Linked DNA regions of Caulobacter sp. FWC2. The protein of the gene in region 1 interacts with the protein of each later gene in a pairwise test. Links are inferred from orthologs where the notes say so. Each region holds a gene or a part of one and is shown on either strand. Other genes may lie near its edges.

What was found.
Region 2: the proteins of ssb (region 1) and CSW62_RS22405 interact in binary tests that used the Escherichia coli proteins (3 or more experiments, as listed by UniProt). The link is inferred for Caulobacter sp. FWC2 from one-to-one orthologs.

Annotation. Positions count from the first base shown.
Region 1 is NZ_PEBF01000001.1:2,489,006-2,498,745, forward strand. What follows is about bases 2,712-5,403. They hold ssb (single-stranded DNA-binding protein), read right to left. Parts: upstream 4,473-5,403; coding sequence 3,951-4,472; downstream 2,712-3,950. Other genes in these bases: CSW62_RS26135 (EamA family transporter), read left to right, coding at 2,712-3,069; CSW62_RS11930 (MipA/OmpV family protein), read left to right, coding at 3,066-3,827; CSW62_RS11940 (hypothetical protein), read right to left, coding at 4,633-5,034; CSW62_RS11945 (hypothetical protein), read right to left, coding at 5,055-5,403. Outside these bases: CSW62_RS11910 (arginase family protein), read left to right, coding at 1-365; CSW62_RS11915 (permease), read left to right, coding at 362-727; CSW62_RS11920 (carboxylesterase), read left to right, coding at 724-1,566; CSW62_RS11925 (GNAT family N-acetyltransferase), read left to right, coding at 1,559-2,647; more of CSW62_RS26135, read left to right, coding at 2,644-2,711; more of CSW62_RS11945, read right to left, coding at 5,404-5,744; CSW62_RS11950 (hypothetical protein), read right to left, coding at 5,804-8,671; pseH (UDP-4-amino-4,6-dideoxy-N-acetyl-beta-L-altrosamine N-acetyltransferase), read right to left, coding at 8,751-9,305; CSW62_RS11960 (flagellin), read right to left, coding at 9,392-9,740. UniProt on the Escherichia coli protein: Plays an important role in DNA replication, recombination and repair. Binds to ssDNA and to an array of partner proteins to recruit them to their sites of action during DNA metabolism. Acts as a sliding platform that migrates on DNA via reptation.
Region 2 is NZ_PEBF01000001.1:4,739,031-4,749,057, forward strand. The notes cover bases 4,529-7,507. They hold CSW62_RS22405 (primosomal protein N'), read right to left. Parts: upstream 7,109-7,507; coding sequence 4,949-7,108; downstream 4,529-4,948. Other genes in these bases: pstS (phosphate ABC transporter substrate-binding protein PstS), read right to left, coding at 4,529-4,819; CSW62_RS22410 (DUF484 family protein), read left to right, coding at 7,234-7,507. Outside these bases: CSW62_RS22380 (CHAP domain-containing protein), read right to left, coding at 1-54; CSW62_RS22385 (acyltransferase), read right to left, coding at 122-1,219; CSW62_RS22390 (TerC family protein), read left to right, coding at 1,351-2,139; CSW62_RS22395 (MDR family MFS transporter), read left to right, coding at 2,207-3,805; more of pstS, read right to left, coding at 3,806-4,528; more of CSW62_RS22410, read left to right, coding at 7,508-7,911; CSW62_RS22415 (tyrosine recombinase XerC), read left to right, coding at 7,908-8,837; CSW62_RS22420 (methyl-accepting chemotaxis protein), read left to right, coding at 8,982-10,027.

The DNA.
Region 1 (9,740 bases):
TGGGCGAGGAAGCCTTTGTCGACTTCCTGGCTTCGCGCATCGAGACCGACGCCGTCTATGTCACGATCGACAAGGACGTCCTGCGACCGGAAGACGCCGCCACCAACTGGGACCAGGGGCGCACCAGCCTGCGGTTCCTGGAGGCGATGCTCGACCGCATCCTGGCCGAACGCCGCCTGATCGGGGCCGACATCGTCGGCGACTGGAGCCGTCCGCGCTATGGCGGCGGCGCCGTCGCGGCCCTGCTCAAGCAAGGCGAGGCGTTGCTGGACCAGCCCTGGTCGCCGCCTGCGCCCCAGGCCCGCCAGGTCAATGAGGGCGTCAACCGGCGCCTGTTGCGCCTGTTCGTGCAGGTCGCCGCATGAGCCGTATCCTGTCCTCGGCCGCCTTGGGTCTGGCCTTTTGCGTCGTGACCGAGATCACCCGCGAGCTGTGCTTCAAGGCCGCCGCCAACCGGGCTCAGGACGGTTCGAACTACGTTCTCGACCTGGCGCGCCAGCCGGTCCTGTGGCTCGGGCTGGCGTTCTGGATCAGCGAGACCATCGCCCTGGTCCGCGTCCTGGAGATCGCGCCGCTGTCGGTGGCCTATCAGATCACCACCTTGCCCTATGCCGGCATCCCGATCGCCGGCGCCCTGGTGTTCCGCGAGCGCCTGACCCGAGGTCAGGTCGCGGGCGCGGTGCTGATCGGGCTGGGCGTGATCCTGGTCGGAGCCTCCGGCCTATGACCGTTCAAGACCGCAGCTTCCGGCTGAAGGCCGAGGGCCGTCGCGGCGTATTGCTGATCCACGGCCTGACTGGCGCCCCCGACGAGATGAAGTTCCTGGCCAGGCGGCTGCACCGCCAGGGCTTCGACGTCATGGTCCCGCAGCTGGCCGGACACGGCGCCGACATGGCCACGCTGCTGCGCAGCACCTGGCGCGACTGGCTGGACTCCGTGGTCGCCGCCTACGACGCCTACGCCCGCGAGGTCGACGAGATCTTCGTTGCTGGCGTCTGCGTCGGCGGCGCTCTGGGTCTGGAGCTGGCCGCCCAGCGCCCCGAGATAGCCGCCGCCGTCGTCTATTCGATGACCTTCGAATACGACGGCTGGAACATGAAAGGCTGGATGAAGGGCGCCTACCTGATCCAGGCGATCGCCAACCTGCCGCTGGTGCGCCGGATCAGCTTCGCCGAGCCGTATCCTTTCGGCCTCAAGGACGAGCGCCTGCGCGAACGCGTGGCGCGCGCGCCGGAAGCCTTCATCGAGGGCTCTCTGGACCGTCTGCCGTTCGGAGCCCTATTCCAGATGTATCGCCTGGGCCGGCGCCTAGAGCACGACGCCAGCGCCATCGACATCCCCTGCCTGATCATGCATGCGCGCGAAGACGACATGAGCGATCCGCGCAACGCCTGGCGCTTGAAGCGCGCCCTGGGGCCAAAGGCCGAAGTGCGGCTGTTCGAGGACAGCTACCACATGCTGCACGTCGACAAGGAGCGCGCCCTGGTCGCCGACGAGACCGCCGCCTTCTTCCTGCGCCACGCCGCCAGCGCCCCGGCCTTCGCGGCCGAGCCCGTACATGCTTGAAGCCCGTGTCGTCGACACCCTGGCCGCCGTCGACCCCGCCGCCTGGGACGCCCTCTTCCCCGGCGAGGTCGAGCGCTATGACTATCTGGCCGCAGTCGAGGCCGCCGGCCTGGAAGGCTTCGCCTGGCGCTATGTCCTGGTCGAGGAGGATGGGCGGCTGCTGGCAGCCGCGCCGGCCTTTCTCACCCGGTACGCCCTGGAAACCACCGTCGACGGCGCCGCCAGGACTATCCTGCGCGCGATCGGCCGGGTCGCGCCGGGACTGACCACGCTGCGCCTGGCCTGCCTTGGCTCACCGTGCACGGAGACCGCCCAGCTCGGACTGTCGCCCGACGCCGACCCGGTCGTTCTACTTGGCCTGATGATGAAGACCTTCGAAGACGCTGCGCGACATGAGCGCTGCGGCCTGATGGCGGTCAAGGACGTGCCGGCCCCGCATGCCGCCCTGTGGGCCAATGCCCTAGGTCCGGCCGACTACCAGCCGATGACCGGCCTGCCGCTGGCCAGCCTGGAGGTCGATTTTCCCGACCAGGAAACCTATCTGGCGCGGCTGTCTCCGGCGACCCGCAAGGACATGCGCCGCAAGCTGCGCGCCGCCCAGGTCGTGAGGGTCGAGGTTCGCCGCGACCTGACAGGCCTCGAGTCCGAGGTCATGGCCCTCTATGCCGAGACGAGGGCGCGCGGCGACCTGCAATTCGAGACCCTTACGGCGGACTATTTCACCGGCGTGCTGGACCGCATGGGCGAGCGCGCTGCCTGCGTGCTCTATTTCGTCGACGACGTGCTGTTGGCCGCCAACCTAGTCCTGATCGACGCCGGAACCCTCGTCGACAAGTTCTTCTGCATGCGGGCCGAGGGCCGCGACCACAACCTCTACTTCCTGAGCTGGTTCACCAACATCCGGCTTTGCCTCGACCTGGGCCTGACCCGCTATCAGAGCGGCCAGGCCGCCTATGCCAACAAGCTGCGACTAGGCAGCGGCCTGATCCCCACGGCCATGTATTTTCGCCACCGCAACCCGTTGCTCAACCGCGCCCTGCGCTGGCTCGCGCCGCTGCTGGCGCCGGACGTCCCCCATTGACCCCACCTGAACCGGTCGTCGATCCGGCGCCCCCGACCACCTTCCGCGCGCGATGGGCCAAACGCTTGCTGTTCCTGGCCCTGCCCCTGCTGGGCCTGGCCTATCAGGTGACCGCCAAGGAGACCGCCCAGGTCATGTCCGGCGTCCCGTTCGGCAGGCTATGGCTTTCGAAGGTGCTGACCGTGCCGTGGGCCGAGGCGCTGATCGCGCTGGAGATCATCAGCTTCTGCGCCTGGATGGTGGTGCTGTCCGAGATCAAGCTCAGCGAAGCCTTCCCGCTGTCGGCGCTCAGCTACGTGCTGGTCGTGGCGGCCAGCTGGACCGTCTTCCACGAGCCCGCCAGCCTGCTGCAGATCCTCGGCGGCGTCGCCATCCTCGCCGGGGTCTGGCTGATGGGCCGCTCCGGCGAACCGGCGCAATGAGACCCAGCGCGATCGTCCTGGCCGCCTTCGTCGTCGTGAGCATGGCCAGCGCGGCCAAGGCTGAAGCGGGCTCGCCCGACTATGGTCCTTGGACGGTGGATGTCGGATTGATCTCCCGCACGCGCCCCGTCCATCTGGGATCGTCTCGCTACACGACCGATCTGCTGCCGATCGTCTCGGCCAGCTACGGCGACCTTGTGGAGTTCAGCCTCGACGATGGCCTGACCGCCAGCCTGTGGCGCGGCGGCGGCTGGTCGGCTGGTCCTGTGGTGGAATACCGCCAGTCCTATAACGACCGCGTGCCCCGGCGGGCCTTCGTCATGGAAGACGCGGTCGAGGTCGGCGGCTTCGTGAAGCGCCTCACGCCCATCGGCGATGTCAGCCTGCGGGTGCGCAAGGCGGTCGACGGCTATGGCGGCTGGTCCGGCGACCTGGCGTTCGATACCGGCGCCCAGGTCTCGCCGCGCTGGAAGGTCGGCGCGCAGGCCCGTCTCTCGTGGGCCGACAGCAGCTTCTCGCGCGAGTATTTCGGCCTGCGACGGAAAGCCGACCGGCCCCAGCAGCTGCCGCGCTTTGCCGAAAACGACTTCTACAGCGCCGGTCTGGAACTGGACGCCGCCCGGGCTATTGGTCCGCGCACGGCCATCGTCGCCACGTTCAGCGAGGACCGCATCCTGGGCGAGGAGTGGCGCAGTCCGCTGCTGCGCACCCGCGACATGGTGACGTTCGGCTTGGGCCTGACCTACCGGTTTGGCTGATAACGGTGAACTCTGGTTGGCTTTACCCACCCTAGCGCGACCAGCCCGAATTGTGAGATGCAATAAAGACGGCCGGCTCCCAGGAGAACCGGCCGCTGTTTACAGTTCGAGTGTTCTTCCGCTCTAGAACGGAATCTCGTCGTCCAGGTCGGCCGAGAAGCTCTCGCGCGGGCCGCTGGGCTGGCTGCGCTGGCCGCCGCCGCCGCCAAAGCTGGAGCCGCCGCCACCGCCCGAATAGCCGCCACCGTACTCGTCACCGCCGCCCGACGAGGCGCCAGCGCCCGCGCCGTCGCCGCGACCGCCCAGCATGGTCAACTCGCCGCGGAACTTCTGCAGCACGATCTCGGTCGAGTACTTCTCAGCGCCCGTGTTGTCGGTCCACTTTCGGGTCTGGATCGCGCCCTCGATATAGACCGTCGAGCCCTTGCGCAGATACTGCTCGGCGACCTTCACCAGGTTGTCGTTGAAGATCACGACGCGGTGCCACTCCGTCTTTTCCTTGCGCTCGCCGCTGGTGCGGTCGCGCCAGGTCTCGGAGGTGGCGATGCGAAGATTGGCGACGCGGTCGCCCGAACCGAGGCTGCGGATCTCGGGATCAGCCCCGAGATTGCCCACCAGAATGACCTTGTTGACGCTGCCAGCCATCGCTCGCCCTTGTTCTCGCCCGGCGACCTTCGCGCCGGAATCTGGAGCGAGACGTTAACGAGAGCTTGCGGCTCGCGCAAGTTTTGTTCTCATAACGTTCTTGTGGACGGGAAAGACGGCTGTGGACGGACGAGCCATCCACTCGCTGCTGCGCAGAACGCTACTGGCTGGGTTCGCGGCGGATGGCGCCCGGCACGGCCAAGCGTCCGTCACCGGTGCGGACCAGCGACATGAAGCGCGGACCTTCATAGGTCTGGCCGACGTAGATGCCCTCCTTCTCAAGGAAGATGAACGAGCCCTGGTAGGCGCCAACCATGCCCACGCTGTTGGACTGGCCCAGGCGCACGAAGCGCTGACGCGCGCCTTCAAGCGCCGCCGCGCACAGCTCCATCTGCGGCACGTTACGCTCCACCGGATTATAGCGCAGCGTGCCGTCCTTGTTGGTCGCCACCTGGAAGCACACGCCCTGTTCGAACGGGGCCTTGGTCTGCTTCTCGCAACCGGCGAGCGCGAGACTGGAAACGGCCAGAACGGCGGCGACGGCGAGGACGGTCTTGCTCATGGATTACACTTATAAACCTATCAGCCGTTGGGGATAGAGCAGTTTGGGCCCTGGTCGAACGCGGTGTGGAAGCTGCGGTTGTCGGACGAAATCTCGACGCGGCCAGGCACCAGCCGCAGCGTTTCCTCGCCCCAGCGGCCATAGGTGGCGCCGCCGGTCTTCTCGCAGCGCCCGCCGAACAGCTGCTGGGCGCAGGCGTTCAGGGTGATCTCGCCGGGCAGCCGCCGCCACTCGTTGCCCGCGTAGCGCCAGCAGGCGCCGAGCGGGGTGTTGGCCGCGGTATTGGCCGACGAGGCTGGCGTCGCCGCAGGCGTCGCCGGGGCCGCGGCGGGCGCGGAGACAGTCGGGGTCGGCGGCAGCGGAGTCAGGACCGTGCCCGCCTGGTCGGCGGCGGCCAGGGCGCCCGTCTCGTCGACGCCGACATCCAGGGCGCCGGTGGCCACCCCGTTTTTCTTGGCGCATTCGGCCAGGGTGATCTCGCCGACGAAGGCGCCGCCCACGAAGCAGCGCAGCGGTCGCGCGGGATCCAGCTTGCTGTCGTCGTCACGGCCCGTCTCGACGATCAGACCGCCCCGAGAGGCCGGCGGAGCCTCGTCCGGCTTCTTGTCATGGCCCGACATCAGGGCCACGGCGATGCCCAGGCCCGCCAGCAGCGCGAGTGCGCCACCGCCGGCGAAGATGAGGGTTCGGCGATCTTTCAGAAAGTCCATGGCCCCTGGCTACGACGCGTCGATGACGCTTTCAAGCTCGACGGGCCAGAATATGAGGCCTAGCCGCCGCCCGTCAGGCGGTTCAGCGCCGCCTGGTAGTTGGCCAGCTGGCTGGTCAGATAGGCCGGAACCTTGCCATCGGTCTTTCCCGCGCTTTTCGAGCTGTCGCTCTTCACGCCCATGGCCGTGTCGGCGATCTCGCGATAGGCGCTGCGGACCGACGACATCGCTCGTTGGATGACCATGGTGGCGTTCTTGCGTCCCGCATCCGAGGTCAGGTCCAGCTCGGGCGGCAGGCTAAGACCATAGACCGGACCGCTGCCGTCGGCCGAGACGGTCTTACCGTCGTCGGTCTTGGTGGCGCGCACGACGCCGCCGGCCAGGCCCAGGGCCGTCAGCACATCGGCGCCGCCCTTGCCCGCCACGATCTCGATCGTCGAGGTGTTGGAGGCGGGGCTGATCTTCAGGACGCGGCTGTTGCCGCTGGTAGCGGTCTCGACCTTGGCGCGGTAGCCAGAGGCGCGCTTGATCTTGTCCGCCAGGGTCTCGAGCGTGTCCTTGGCCTCGATGGTGATCGTGGCCAGGTTGCCGCGCTCGCGGGTGCGGATCTGGAAGGTGTCGCCGGCCCGCGCCGCGGTCGCCGAGACGATGCGGTCGGACTGGGCGTAGTTCACAGCGCCGGTCGGCAGGCCAAGGGCGTCCAGCGAAGAGGCGCCGGTCTTGGCCACCGCCACAGAGGTCGGCGTCGCATAGCCGTCCTTGCCGGTCAGGCGCTGGCTCCAGTCGACATTGCCCGTGCCGACATTGACCTGGGCGACGTAGCCGTCCTTGGTCCCGACCGTCGCCTGCCCATCCAGGTTGGCGCCGGCCGAGCCGACCAGCCAGGCCGTACCGTTCGAGACGTCGAAGCCGGTGACCGTATCGTCGCCGGTGCCGCCGTAATAGGTCAGCGCATCGCTGCCGTTGTTGGAAAGGTCCAGCGACATCCGGCCGACGAAAGCGTCCATGCCGCCCGACGGCGCCGTCGTGGCGCCATTGATCGACATCAGGGTGTTGGCCGTGGAGCCGCCGACATAAAGCTGGCCGCCGTCGATCTTCAGTCCCACCAGATCGCCGCCCTTCAGCGAGCCCAGGTCGCGCTTGGCGCCGGCCGCGACCGTGGCGGTCTTGGTGTAGGTGACTGGCACGGTCTGATAGGCGCCGTACTGATCGAGCTTGCTGACGTTCTCGGTCACGACATTGGCCGAGACATCAAAGCTGCGCAGGGTCGCCGAACCGTTCTCCTTGGATCCGACGATGACCTGCGAACCGTTGACGATGATGTCGGAGACGCTGTCGTTCTCGGTCGTGCCGAATTTCTGGGTGAACAGCGCCTGCGGCTTGCCGGCGCTGTCGGTGGCGAAGGCCGTCAGATAGGCGTCATAGCCGCCGCTGGGGTCCGAGCCGACCGCGCCGGGCAGGTCCGACTTGCTGCGGCCGCCGACATAGAGAACGCCATCCGAGCCGAACGCCAGGGCCGTGGCCTCGTCGTCCTGCAGGCCGCCGCGGCGCACCGTCCACTGCTCGTCGCCCTTGGAGTCGTAGCGGGTGACGAAGCTGTCGCTGGTCTTTCCGGTGTCGCCACTGTTGATCGGACCGTTGACCGCGCCGTTCAGGCGGCCCGTGACGGAACCCGCCACGGCCACGCTGCCGTCGTCGCCAACGGCCAGGGAGAGGCCATTGGCCTCGTCAGTCGCGCCGAGGGTTCTGGCGTAAAGCAGATGGCCGGCGCTGTCGTATTTGAGCAGAGCGACGTCGCTGTCGCCCTTGATCGGCTGGCCGTTGAGGTCGAGCTTGCCGTCCACCGAGGTGTCGACGTCGGCCAGCATGTAAACCGAGCCGTCCGCGCCCGTCACCGACTTGCGGACGCTGTTGATCGTGCCCTGCAGAGTCTCGGTGAACACCTTGCCGCCCGGCGCGCCTGCGTTGGGGCCGCTTCCGGTCCCGGCCGCGCTGTACTTGGTCAGGGTGTTTTCATAGACGGCGTCGTTGGTCTTCGAATCCTTGTCGGGATCCGGATTGCCGGCCTTGGTGGTGACATAGACCGCTGGCGCCGTCGTCGGGGCGCTGAAGCTCACCTGCTCGGCGATGTCGCCGTTGATCTTCAGGGCGAAGTCGTCGCCGGTGGCGGGAAGGGTGACAGGCTTACCGCTGACCTGGACCGTGCGCTCCTGGCCCGCCGTGCGCTGCACCGAGAAGCTGGTGTTGAACCCGGCCGCCTTCAGCTTGCCGTTCATGTAGCTGACGACGTTGGACATGGTCCGGGGCGTCGAGCCCATCTCGGACAGATCCATGGCGACATTGGAGGTCACGCCGAAGCTCTTGACCGAGACCCCGAACGAGACATCGCCCTTGAACCGCGGCACCTCGTCGTCGACCTGGCCGCTATAGAGCGTGTCTGTCGTGTAGGTCGTGCTGTTCTTGGGGACCCCGACCGTGGCCTTGTCGCTGGTCATCACCGCGCCGGTCGTCAGGCGCATCTGATCCAGCGACAGTCCCTGGACGTAGCTGGTGACCTCACCCAGGCCACGCCCCAGCGCTGTCTGCAGGCGCTTGATCTCGCCGTCGGTCTGGCCCTTCTGCCCCGCCTGGGTGACGAGGGCGGCCATCGTGCTGAGCGCCTGGTACGATGCGAACAGCTTCTTGTAGTCGGGACTGACGCCCTTGAGACTGGAGGCGTTGGCGCCTTCGTCGACGAACTTGCGGCCGTTCAGGGCCGAACGGACCTGCTCGCTGGCCGCGGGCGCGTTGCCCAGCCAGGGCGCGTTCGGCACGACGGCCTTCTTGCCGCCCGACGCCGTCGTCGCCGTTCCCGACGCAGCCGCTCCCGTCACGCCCGCGCGGGCCTGATAGTAGTTGAGCAGGAGGCTGGAGTCGAAGCTGATCACGACCTGTTCCAATCAGGGCGCAAAGCGCCCCTGGGTTACCCTTGTCAGACCTTCGCTGACGACTCCTTAACGATTAGCCTTAAGCGGCGATAAGGTTGGCGTCCGACAGCGCCCGGCGAGCGCCCTCGCGCAGCCCCGCCCACTCCGAGGCCAGGATTCCCAGCAGCACGACGTCGCGCGGCTCGCCGCCCTTCAGCACGTGGCCGCGCAGATAACCTTCGCGGCGGAATCCGGCCGAGGATTGAGCCTTCAAGGCCGCGTCGTTATCGGCCATGACCTCGGCGAACACCTTGTGCAGGCCGAGCTCGCCGAAGGCGAGGTCCAGACCCAGAACCTGGGCCGCGCGCCCCACGCCCCTGCCCCGCGCCTCGGCCGAACCGAGGAACCAATGCAGGCTGGCGCGGCGATGGTGGCTGCCAAGGCCGGTCAGGGTGATCAGGCCCATGGGCGCGTCAGAACGGGTGATCATCCAGCCGCGCATGTCGGGATCGGTCCGCAGAGCGTCGAACCAGGCCGCGTGAGCCGCCCGGCTCGGCAGTTCTGCGTCGGACATCCAGCGGTCTACCTCCGGTTCGGAGCGCCACTGAAAGAGGATCGTCTCGTCCTCGTCTCGCAAGTCGCGAAGTTCGATCATGCCCGTCGCCGAATCCCCGGTTCGCCTTGCGGAACCTTAGCCCGCGGATGCGACAGGACCTAGGCTCCCCTTGGCCTATCTTGGCCCTAGCCGCCCTTGAACAGCGACAGGATGATCTGCGGCGCGCTGTTGGCGATCGAAAGCGCCTGAGCGCCCAGCTGCTGCTTCACCTGCAAGGCCTGCAGGCGAGCGCTCTCCTTGGCCAGGTCGGCGTCCACCAGGTTGCCGACGCCCGTCTCCAGCACGTCGCTCAGCTTGCTCACGAAGCTGTTGTGAGCCTCGATCTGCTTGGCTTGCGTGCCGATGTTGCCGACGGCTTGGTTGACGGCGGTCATGCTCGCGTCGAGGCGCTGCAGCACGGCGTCGGCATTGGTCGGCGTCAGGATGTCGTCGGTCGTCGTCAGGGTGTTGATCGTGCCGCCTAGCGACAGGTCC
Region 2 (10,027 bases), 2.3 Mb from region 1 along the record:
GATCATGGCGGCAGCGAGCAGGGAACCCAGAAGGGCCCTGGTCCGTTTCGTCATGCTGTGGGTACTCCCCCGCGTCACTGGGCTAAGGGATAACCCTGCCAGAGACTGGTGAAAAGAGTGTTTATGCCGCACCCGCGAGCGCCAAGCGCCGCTGTTTCCGGTTGGCGGCCAGAGATTTCATCCATTCCCGAGCCGGGTTCTCGATGAAATGGTAGGAAATCGCCGACAGCGGGATCAACGCGGCGACAATTAACACCCAGACCAACAGCGGCAATTTGTCACTCTGGATATTGAACAGCTTGGTCGCGGCATTGATCGCCAGGATCTTCCACGGGATGCAGATCATATAGGTCGAGTAGCTGATCTCGCCTAGATAGACGAAGACTGACTGTCCAGCAAACTCGTAACCGGTCTTGGCGAGGGTCGCGAGCATGAAAATAAGCCCCCCCAGGAGCATCACGATCACCAGATCGGGTGCGGAAAACTGGATCGCGGCAAGCGTGGCCATGCCCAATAAAGCGGCGCCGTAGCCGCTGAGCCGGGTCGGGAATCGGTCCGAACGCCAAAGCGCGTGCAGGGCGCAGCCGAAGGCGAAGCACGGCACGATGCGCAGGGCGCCCCATTGGATGGTCGCCTCGGTCAGCGGAAAGCCGGCCAAGGCCTGGAAGGCAGGGTAGAGCCCGGCGATCACCGCCAGGGCGCCTAGCACCGCGACGACCGGCCGCTCGCGCAGCTTCCAGGCGGCGAAGGCGAAGGCCGGGAAGCTCAGATAGGCGAACCACTCGGCCGAGATCGACCACGAGGCGTGGTTCCAGCCGGCCACCGGCGCGAAGCCCCAGGCATGGACCAGCAGCAGGTTCGCCGGCAGCGACTTCCACGACAGGATGTTCGGATCGACGTTCAGTCCCGCCATCGCGCCGACGATCGCCATGGCGCCAACACCGATCAAGGTGGCCAGGTGCAGCGGATAGACCCGCGCCAGCCGGTTCCACAGGAAGTCGCCGTAGCGGAACCGCCCCTCCCCGAAGCCGCGAAGATAGACGTGGCACAGGATGAAGCCCGACAGCACGAAGAACGCCTCGACCCCCAGATAGCCCTTTTGCGCGACCGCCGGCGTGAAGCCGACGTCCAGATTGGGCCAATAGTGGAACATCACCACCCAGAAGGCGGCGAAGAACCGCAACGCGGTCAGGGGCTTTATGTTGGCGGCGTCCGGCATCGACGGCGTCCCTTAAGGGCCTGCCTTTCCGCCCCCAAGGTGGAAAGATCAGCGTTACCCGCCTATCTCGCTTGTGATACATGTATGCGTACGCGAAACAGCGGCTTGGCCGATAACCTTAGAGAGGACCGATGAACGAACTCCTTAGCCTGGTCGCCGATCCGGCCGCCTGGGCCGCTCTGGTGACGCTGGTCGTCATGGAAGTGGTTCTGGGGATCGACAATCTGGTCTTCATTTCGATCCTGTCGAACAAGCTGCCGCCCGAGCAGCGCACGCGCGTCCGTCGCATCGGTATCTCGCTGGCGCTGATCATGCGCCTCGTCCTGCTGTCGACCATCGCCTTCATCGTCGGCCTGACCGCGCCGGTCTTCGACCTGGGCGTCAACGGCCCGGTCGGCGCGCACGGCGAGCCCGGCTTCGAGACCGCCTTCTCCTGGCGTGACCTGATCCTGATCGCCGGCGGCGTCTTCCTGATCTGGAAGGCGACCAAGGAGATCCACCACAGCGTCGATCCCGGCAACGGCGACGAAATGCTGGAGAAGGACAAGGCCACCGTCGTGATCTCCAATGTCGGCGCCGCGATCTTCCAGATCATCCTGCTGGACCTGGTGTTCTCGATCGACTCGATCCTGACCGCCGTCGGCATGACCGATCACCTGCCGATCATGGTCGCCGCCGTGGTCATCGCCGTCGCCGTCATGATGCTGGCCGCCGATCCGCTGGCCAACTTCATCAACGACAACCCGACCGTGGTCATGCTGGCCCTGGGCTTCCTGCTGATGATCGGCACCGTGCTGATCGCCGAGGGCTTCGGCGCCCACGTGCCCAAGGGCTACATCTACACGGCCATGGCCTTCTCGGCCGGCGTCGAGGGACTGAACATGCTCTCGCGCAAGCGCGGGGCTAAGAAGGACCACTAAGCGCTACGTCCACACCTTGGAGCGTGGTAGGTCGGCGACCCCGGCTTATCACGCTCTCAGGGCCCCGATGACCTCGCAGACTTCCAAGCCACAGGCCTTCACCGACGCCGAGCGCCGCCTGACCCTGACGGCGCTGATGATCGTGTTCCTGCTCAGCGCGCTGGACCAGACGATCGTGTCCACGGCCATGCCGCGGATCATTTCCGAGCTGAACGGCCTCAATCTCTATTCGTGGGTCACGACGTCCTATTTGCTGACCTCCACCGTGATGGTGCCGATCTGGGGCAAGCTGGGCGACATCTTCGGCCGCAAGCCCGTGCTGATCACCGGCATCTCGATCTTCCTGGCCGGCTCGTGGCTGTCGGGCCTGGCGGGCGAGTTCGGAACCATCCTGGGCATGCCGGGCATGGTGCAGCTGATCGTGTTCCGCGCCCTGCAAGGCATCGGCGGCGGCGCGCTGTTCACCACCGCCTTCGCCATCATCGCCGACCTCTATCCGCCGCGCGAGCGGGGCAAGTTCGCCGGCATCTTCGGCTCGGTGTTCGGTTTGGCCAGCGTGTTGGGGCCGATCATCGGCGGCTATTTCACCGACCACGGCACGGTGCAGATCGGGAGCCAGACGATCGCCGGCTGGCGCTGGGTGTTCTACGTCAACCTGCCGCTGTCCCTGCTGTCGCTGTTCATGGTCATCGTGAAGATGCCCAAGCTGGAGCATCGTCGGGCGGGCAAGATCGACTTCCTGGGCGCGGCCCTGCTGATCGCCGCCTTCGTGCCGCTGCTGCTGGCGCTGAGCCTGGGCGGCCACAGCTTCGCCTGGCGCTCGCCGCAGAGCCTGGGTCTCTTCGCCCTGGCGGCCGTGTCGCTGGCCGCCTTCGTGGTGGCCGAGACCAAGGTGTCCAATCCGATCCTGCCGATGCACCTGTTCCAGAACAAGGTGTTCACCACGGCCAACCTGGCCGGCTTCCTGATCTCCATGGCCTTCATGGGCGTGGTGATGTTCCTGCCGCTGTTCCTGCAGCTGGGCCGGGGCGTGCCGGCCACGGTCAGCGGCATGACCATGCTGCCGCTGATGGCCGGCCTGATCATCAGCAGCACGGTCGCGGGCCAACTGGTCAGCAAGACCGGCCAGTACAAGCCCTACATGCTGGCCGGCGCGGCCATCCTGCTGGTCGCGGTGTTCATGCTGCACGACCTGTCGAAGATCCACAGCCTGCCGCTGCTCTGCGTGCTGCTGGCCTTCGTGGGGCTGGGCCTTGGCCCTGGCCAGAGCCTGTTCAACATCGCCACCCAGAACGCGGTCGACCCGCGCGACATCGGCGTGGCCACCAGTTCCAACCAGTTCTTCCGCCAGATCGGCTCGACGGTCGGGGCGGCCCTGGCCGGGACGATGCTGACCGCGCGTCTGGCCGACCTGCCCGGCGGCGGCCTCGACCTCGGCAAGCTGGAAGGCATGGCGGTCAAGGCCGCCGCCAGCGGCCAGGCGGCCCACGCCGACCCGGTGCTGCAAGGCGCGCTGATCAACGCCGTCAGCGGGGTGATGATCGCGGCCCTGTTCGTGATCGCCGCCGGCTTGGCGACGATCCTGATGATCCCCGCCCTGCCCCTACGCTCGCACCAGCCAGCGTCGGGGGCTCCGACACTGGACAAGAGCGAGCCGACGAACTGACTACTTCCAGCGGGCCTGCACCGCGGCCTTCACCGAGGCCGGCACAGGCGCATAGCCCAAGGCCGTGATGGCGGCGTCGCCGTTCGCATAGCCCCAGCTGAAGAAGTCGCGCACCCGCTTGGCGCGGTCGGGCGCGGCGTCGTCGCGCAGCAGGCCGTAGCTGACGAGCACGAGCGGCCAGGTCGCCTTGCCCGGCTGGTCCAGGGTCTGGACGCCGAAGCCCTTGCTGGCGGTCCACGGCGCCGAAGCGGCGAACGACGAGAAGGCGGCCGGCGACGGCGCCACGAACGCCCCGTCATGGTTCTTCAGCGCCACCAGATCGAGCTTGTGGTCCAGGGCGTAGGCGTATTCGACATAGCTGATCGTGCCCATGGTGCCGGACATGATCTCGCTGATCCCGGCATTGCCCTTGCCGCCCAGGCCCGCCGGCCAATTGACCGTCTCGCCGGCGCCGGGGCCCGCCTTCCACTCGGGGCTGACCGACGACAGGTAGCTGGTCAGCAGCAGGCTCATGCTGGCGGGATCGGTGCGGTGCGCCACGGTGATCGGCCAGTCGGGCAGATCGAGGCCCGGGTTGAGGGCCTTCAGCGCCGGGTCGTTCCACTTGCTGATCTTGCCCATGAAGATCGCCGCCAAGGCCTGACCGTCCAGCTTCAGCTTGCCGCTCTCCAGACCCGGGACATTGGTGACCAGCACCGTGCCGCTGATCACGAACGGAAACTGCGACAGGCCCTTGGCCTTCAGGTCGGTGTCCGACAGCGGCATGGCCGTGACCCCGAAATCGGCCGCCTTGCTCTCGATCTGGCTGATGCCGAAGGCCGAGTTCTGACCCGTATAGGCGATCGGCTCGCCACCGGCCTTCTGGTAGTCAGCGATCCAGGCTTTGAACAACGGCGACTGGATCGAACCGCCAGAGCCGGCCAGGGGGGCGGCAGCGGGGGCCGTCTGGGCCATCGTCGAACCGGCCGCGGCGAGGCTGAACGCGAACGCCACCGATGTGAGAAATGATTTCATGGGTCTCCTCCGGCGCGCCTGAGCGCGCCTAGCCTTCCGCGACGGGTTCATCCCTTCGTCGGGCGCCGGACATTGGCCGCATGGTCAAGCTCAAGGAAATGCGACGCGAGGCCGCTGCGACACTTGGGCTCAGAGGAAGCTGTAGGGGTCGATATCGATCACCACGCGGACCGAATTCGGGACCTTCGCCCGCGCGCGCCAGGCGGCCATGAAGCCTTGAAGGTCGACATTGCGCTCGGCCCGAACCAGGAACCGCTTGCGCCGGCGGCCGCGCATCAAGGCCAGCGGCGCGTCGGCGGGGCCGAACACCTCGACCCCCTCGGCATTGGGGATCACCGCGGCCAGGGCGTCGACATAGGCCTCCAGCGCCGCGGCATCCGGCCCCGAGGCGATCACCGCCGCCAAGCGTCCGTACGGTGGCAGGCCGGCGTCCTGGCGCATCGCCATCTCGGCCTCGATGAAGGCGTCGCGGTCCTGGGCGGCCAGGGCCTGCATCACGGCGTGTTCGGGCGAATAGGTCTGCAGCAGCGCCCGGCCCGGCTTCTCGTGACGCCCCGCGCGGCCGGCGGCCTGGGCCAGCAGCTGGAAGGTCCGCTCCCCGGCCCGCAGGTCGCCGCCCCGCAAGGAGAGGTCGGCGTCGACCACGCCCACCAGGGTCAGGTTCGGGAAGTTGTGACCCTTGGCGGCGGCCTGGGTGGCCACGAGAATGTCGATCTCGCCCGCCGCCATGGTCGCCACCAGGGTCTTGGCGGCCTCGGCGTCCATCACCGTGTCGGACGAGAACACCGCGATCCGCGCGTCGGGGAAGATATGCCGCGCCTCCTCCTCGACCCGCTCGACGCCGGGACCGATCGAGACGAGACTGTCCTTGGCCCCGCAGTGCGGGCAGGCCTCGGGCTTCTTCATCGAGAAGCCGGTCAGGTGGCAGACCAGCCGACCGGTATAGCGGTGCTCGACCAGCCAGCTGTCGGTGTCGGGCGACTTCATCTTCTCGCCGCAGGCCTTGCACAGCACCAGCGGCGCATAGCCCCGCCGGTTCAGGAACAGCATGGCCTGCTCGCCGCGCTGCAGCGTCACGGCCATGGCCTTGATCAAGGGCGGGGACAGCCAGCGGCCGGGCTCCGGCGGCGTCTGGCGCATGTCGATCAGGTCGATGTCGGGTAGCTGGGCCGCGCCGTGGCGCGCCGATAGCCGCAGCCAGCGGTAGCGGCCGGCTTGGGCGTTGAACAGGCTCTCCAGAGACGGGGTCGCTGACGCGAGAAGCACCGAGGCGCCCTCGATCTTGGCGCGGGCCACGGCCAGGTCGCGGGCCTGGTAGATGAAGCCCTCTTCCTGCTTGAACGAGCTGTCGTGCTCCTCGTCGACCACGATCAGGCGCAGCTTGCGGAACGGCAGGAACAGGGCCGACCGGGCGCCGACCACGATGCGGGCATTGCCGCTGGCCACCGCCTCCCAGACCTGCCGGCGACGCGGCGGCGAGACGCCGGAATGCCACTCGGCCGGCAGGGCGCCGAACCGCTGCTCGAAGCGGGCCAGCACGGCCTGGGTCAGGGCGATCTCGGGCAGCAGCACCAGGATCTGGGCTTCGGGATCCTCCAGCGCGGCCGCGACGGCCTCCAGATAGACCTCGGTCTTGCCCGAGCCGGTCACCCCGTCCAGCAGCGCCGCCTGGAAGCCGCCGGCGTCCAGCATCTCCTTCATCACCGCGACGCAGGCGGCCTGGCCGGGGTTGAGGTCGCGCGGCGGCAAGGACAGGTCCGGCTGCGGCAGGCCGCGCTCGGGCTCTACATAGTCGACCGCCAGCACGCCCTCGTCCACGAGGCCCTTCACGACACCGGCCGAGACGCCGGCGGCCGAGGCCAGGGCCGCACCCGAGAGCTTCACGCCCTCGGCGGCCGCAAGCACCTTCAGCCGCGCCGGCGTCATGCGGGCGGGCTGGGTTCCGGAAAGGACCAGCACCTTGTCGGGCTTGGGCGGCGGATGGCGCAGGCCGCGCAGAGCCATGGCCAGCGGCCAGCCGGGCAGGTCGACCGAATAGCGCGCCGCCCACTCGACGAAGGCCAGCACGCCCGGCGGCAACGGCGGATCGTCGACCCGGCCCTGGATCACCTTCAGCGGCCGGTTGCCGCCCGTCCCGTCGCGCAGGGCGACGACCACGCCGCGAATCACGCGCGGGCCCAGGGGCACCGCCACATGGTCGCCGATGCTCAGATCGAGTCCGTCCGGCTCGGCGTAGTCGAAGGCCTCCGGCAACGGCATCGGCAGCAGGACGGAAGCGATACGGGACATGACGGCATGCTTTTGCCGCCAAACCGTCCCCAGGTCGAGAGCCGCGGTCGAGTCGTCATCAAGCGGACATTAACCGTCTTGCCCGCTTCATCCGGGCGGAGTGCTTTTTACCGGTGGGGACGACGATGAGCGACGCGACGAACGCCAGCAGAAAACCGGTCGACGCCGAGAGCGTCCGCGACTTCCTGCGCGTCCAGCCGGAATTCCTGCGCCACGACGAAGACCTGCTGGGCGAGCTGGGCCTGAGGGTCGACGCCGCCAATGTCGTCGACTTCGGACCGCGCGCCCTGGCCCGGGCCGCCGCCGCCCACAAGCGGGAGGCCAGCGTCCGCCAGGCGATCGAGGCCAACGCCCGCGCCAACTATTCGGCCCAGGCCCAGACCCACGCGGCGGTCATCGACCTGCTGGACGCCCGCAACCACTCCGACCTGGCCCGCCGCGTCGACGAAATGACCCAGCTGCGATTCGGCCTGGCGACCGGCGTGATGGCGCTGGAGGGCCCCAGCCGAGTTCCGGCCGGCTGGCACATCCTGGCCGAGGGTCAGGTCGACATGATCCTGGGCGAGGCCCCGATCGCCCGCATGGGCTTCTTCGCCCCGGCCCTGCCGCTGTTCGGCGACAAGGCCGAGACCATCCGCAGCATGGCCCTGGTCCGCATGGCGATCTGGGAGCCGCGCCGCGAGGCCCTGGTCGCCTTCGGCTCGACCGATCCGGAAGGCTTCACGCCCGACATGGGCACCGAGCTGGTCAACTTCCTGGCCCGTGTGGTCGAGCGCACCGCCGAACGCTGGCCCGTGTTGTGACCTCGGGCGTCGGGAGCGCTCGCCAGGCCTATGCCGCCTGGCTGGACTACCTGACGCTGGAGCGCCGGGCCTCGCCGCGCACGGTGCGGGCCTATGGCGACAACGTCCTGGCCTATCTGAACTTCCTGGAGCGGCACCGCGGGGAGAGCGTCAGCCTCTCGGCCATGGGCGAGATCTCGGCCGCCGACCTGCGCGGCTATCTGGCCTTCCGCCGCCAGGGAGAGGACGCCCTGGCCCCGCGCTCGATCAGCCAGGCCCTGTCGTCGATCCGCGCCTTCCACCGCTATCTCGATCAGCGCCACGGCGTGGCCAACGCCGCCGTCGAGCTGGTGCGCGGCCCGCGCCTGAAGATCGGCCTGCCGCGTCCCGTCTCCGAGGACCAGGCGCGCGACCTGATCACCGAGGCGGCCGGCGACACCGAGCGCGAGCCCTGGGAGACCGCCCGCGACGAGGCGGTGCTGACCCTGCTGTGGGGCTGCGGCCTGCGGATCAGCGAGGCGCTTTCGCTGACTTTCTCACAGGCCCCGCTGGGGCAGGCCATTCGCATCACCGGCAAGGGCGGCAAGACCCGCATCACGCCCGTGCTGGACGCTGTACGACACGCCATCGACGTCTATCTGAACGAGCTGCCGTTCGTGCTGACCGCCGACGAGCCGCTGTTCCGGGCCAAGCGTGGCGGACCGCTGTCGCCCCGCCACGTCCAGAGTCTGGTCCAGACCCTGCGCGGACGTCTCGGCCTCTCGGATCGGGTGACGCCACACGCCTTCCGCCACGCCTTCGCGACCCACCTGCTGGGCGCGGGCGCGGACCTGCGGGCCATCCAGGACTTGCTGGGTCACGCCTCGCTGTCGACGACCCAGCGCTACACCCAGGTCGACGCGGCTGGCCTTCTGGCCGCCTACCAGGCCGCTCATCCCAAGGCGTGAGACACGCGATCGAGCGCCTGGATGCAGCGGCGCCCCACGCAACCTTGGGCATTAACCGCGACTTTACGTGACTCTGATTTCTAGCTGCCAAGAGCGTTTCCGCCGGGCCCTCCCCCCACTCGCCCGCGCCGCATGAGGCCTGTGATGAAGTTCGACGACCTGAAGATTTCCACCAAGGTTATGACGCCGGCGATCGTGCTGGCCCTGGTCGCCCTGGCCTGCGTCGGCACGGGCGTGTGGCAGGTCAAGACCGTCGAGCGGGCCGCCCAGGCCCTGGTCGACGAGCGCGCGCCCACGGAGCTGAACACCGCCCGCTTCAATCGCCAGGTCGCCACCGTCGGCTACGCCGCCTATCGCACCATCGCCAACGACGGCGCGTCGGACGCCGCCAAGTCGGGCTCGGACGACATCGAAACGGCCTTCGCCCAAGGCAACGCCTTCCTCGACGCCGCCGTCAAGGCCGACCCCGACTCGGCCAAGGACATCAACGCCTTCCGCACGCGCTTCAAGGCGGTCCACGACAACGCCCGCGCCGGCGCGGATATGGGCCTGCAGAACGCCAAGGAAGCCGCCATCATGATGATGGGCGGCATCGACACCGATATCGCCAAGCTGACCACGGACGTGGCGACCTGGATCGACCATCACAACAAAGAAACCCAGGGCATGATCGCCCAGGCCAAGAAGGACAGCGCCACCGGCGCCATCGTGCTGCTGCTGTTCGGCGCGCTCTCGGCCAGCGCGGCCATGCTGTACGCCATGTGGGTGGGTTCGGCGAAGATCGCCAAGCCGCTGATCAGCCTCTCCAAGACCATGGAAGTCCTGGCCCAGGGCAGCGTCGACGTCGATGTCAACGGCGCGGACCGCAAGGATGAGGTCGGCGCCATGGCCCGCTCGGTCCAGGTGTTCAAGGACAACGCCCTGGCCCTGCGCACCGCCGAAGCCGCCCAGCAGCGCGCCAGCGCCGAGACGGAATCCGAGCGCCGCCGCAACCAGGAAATCGCCGAGGCTTCGGCCAAGGAGCAGGCCTTCGTGATGGAAGCCATCGCCACCGGCCTCGCCCGCCTGTCGGACGGCGACCTGACCTACCGCCTCGAACAGGAATTCCCGGACGCCTACAAGCGCCTGCGCATGGACTTCAACGGCGCCATCGGCCAGTTGGAAGACGCCATGGGCACCATCGTCCACGC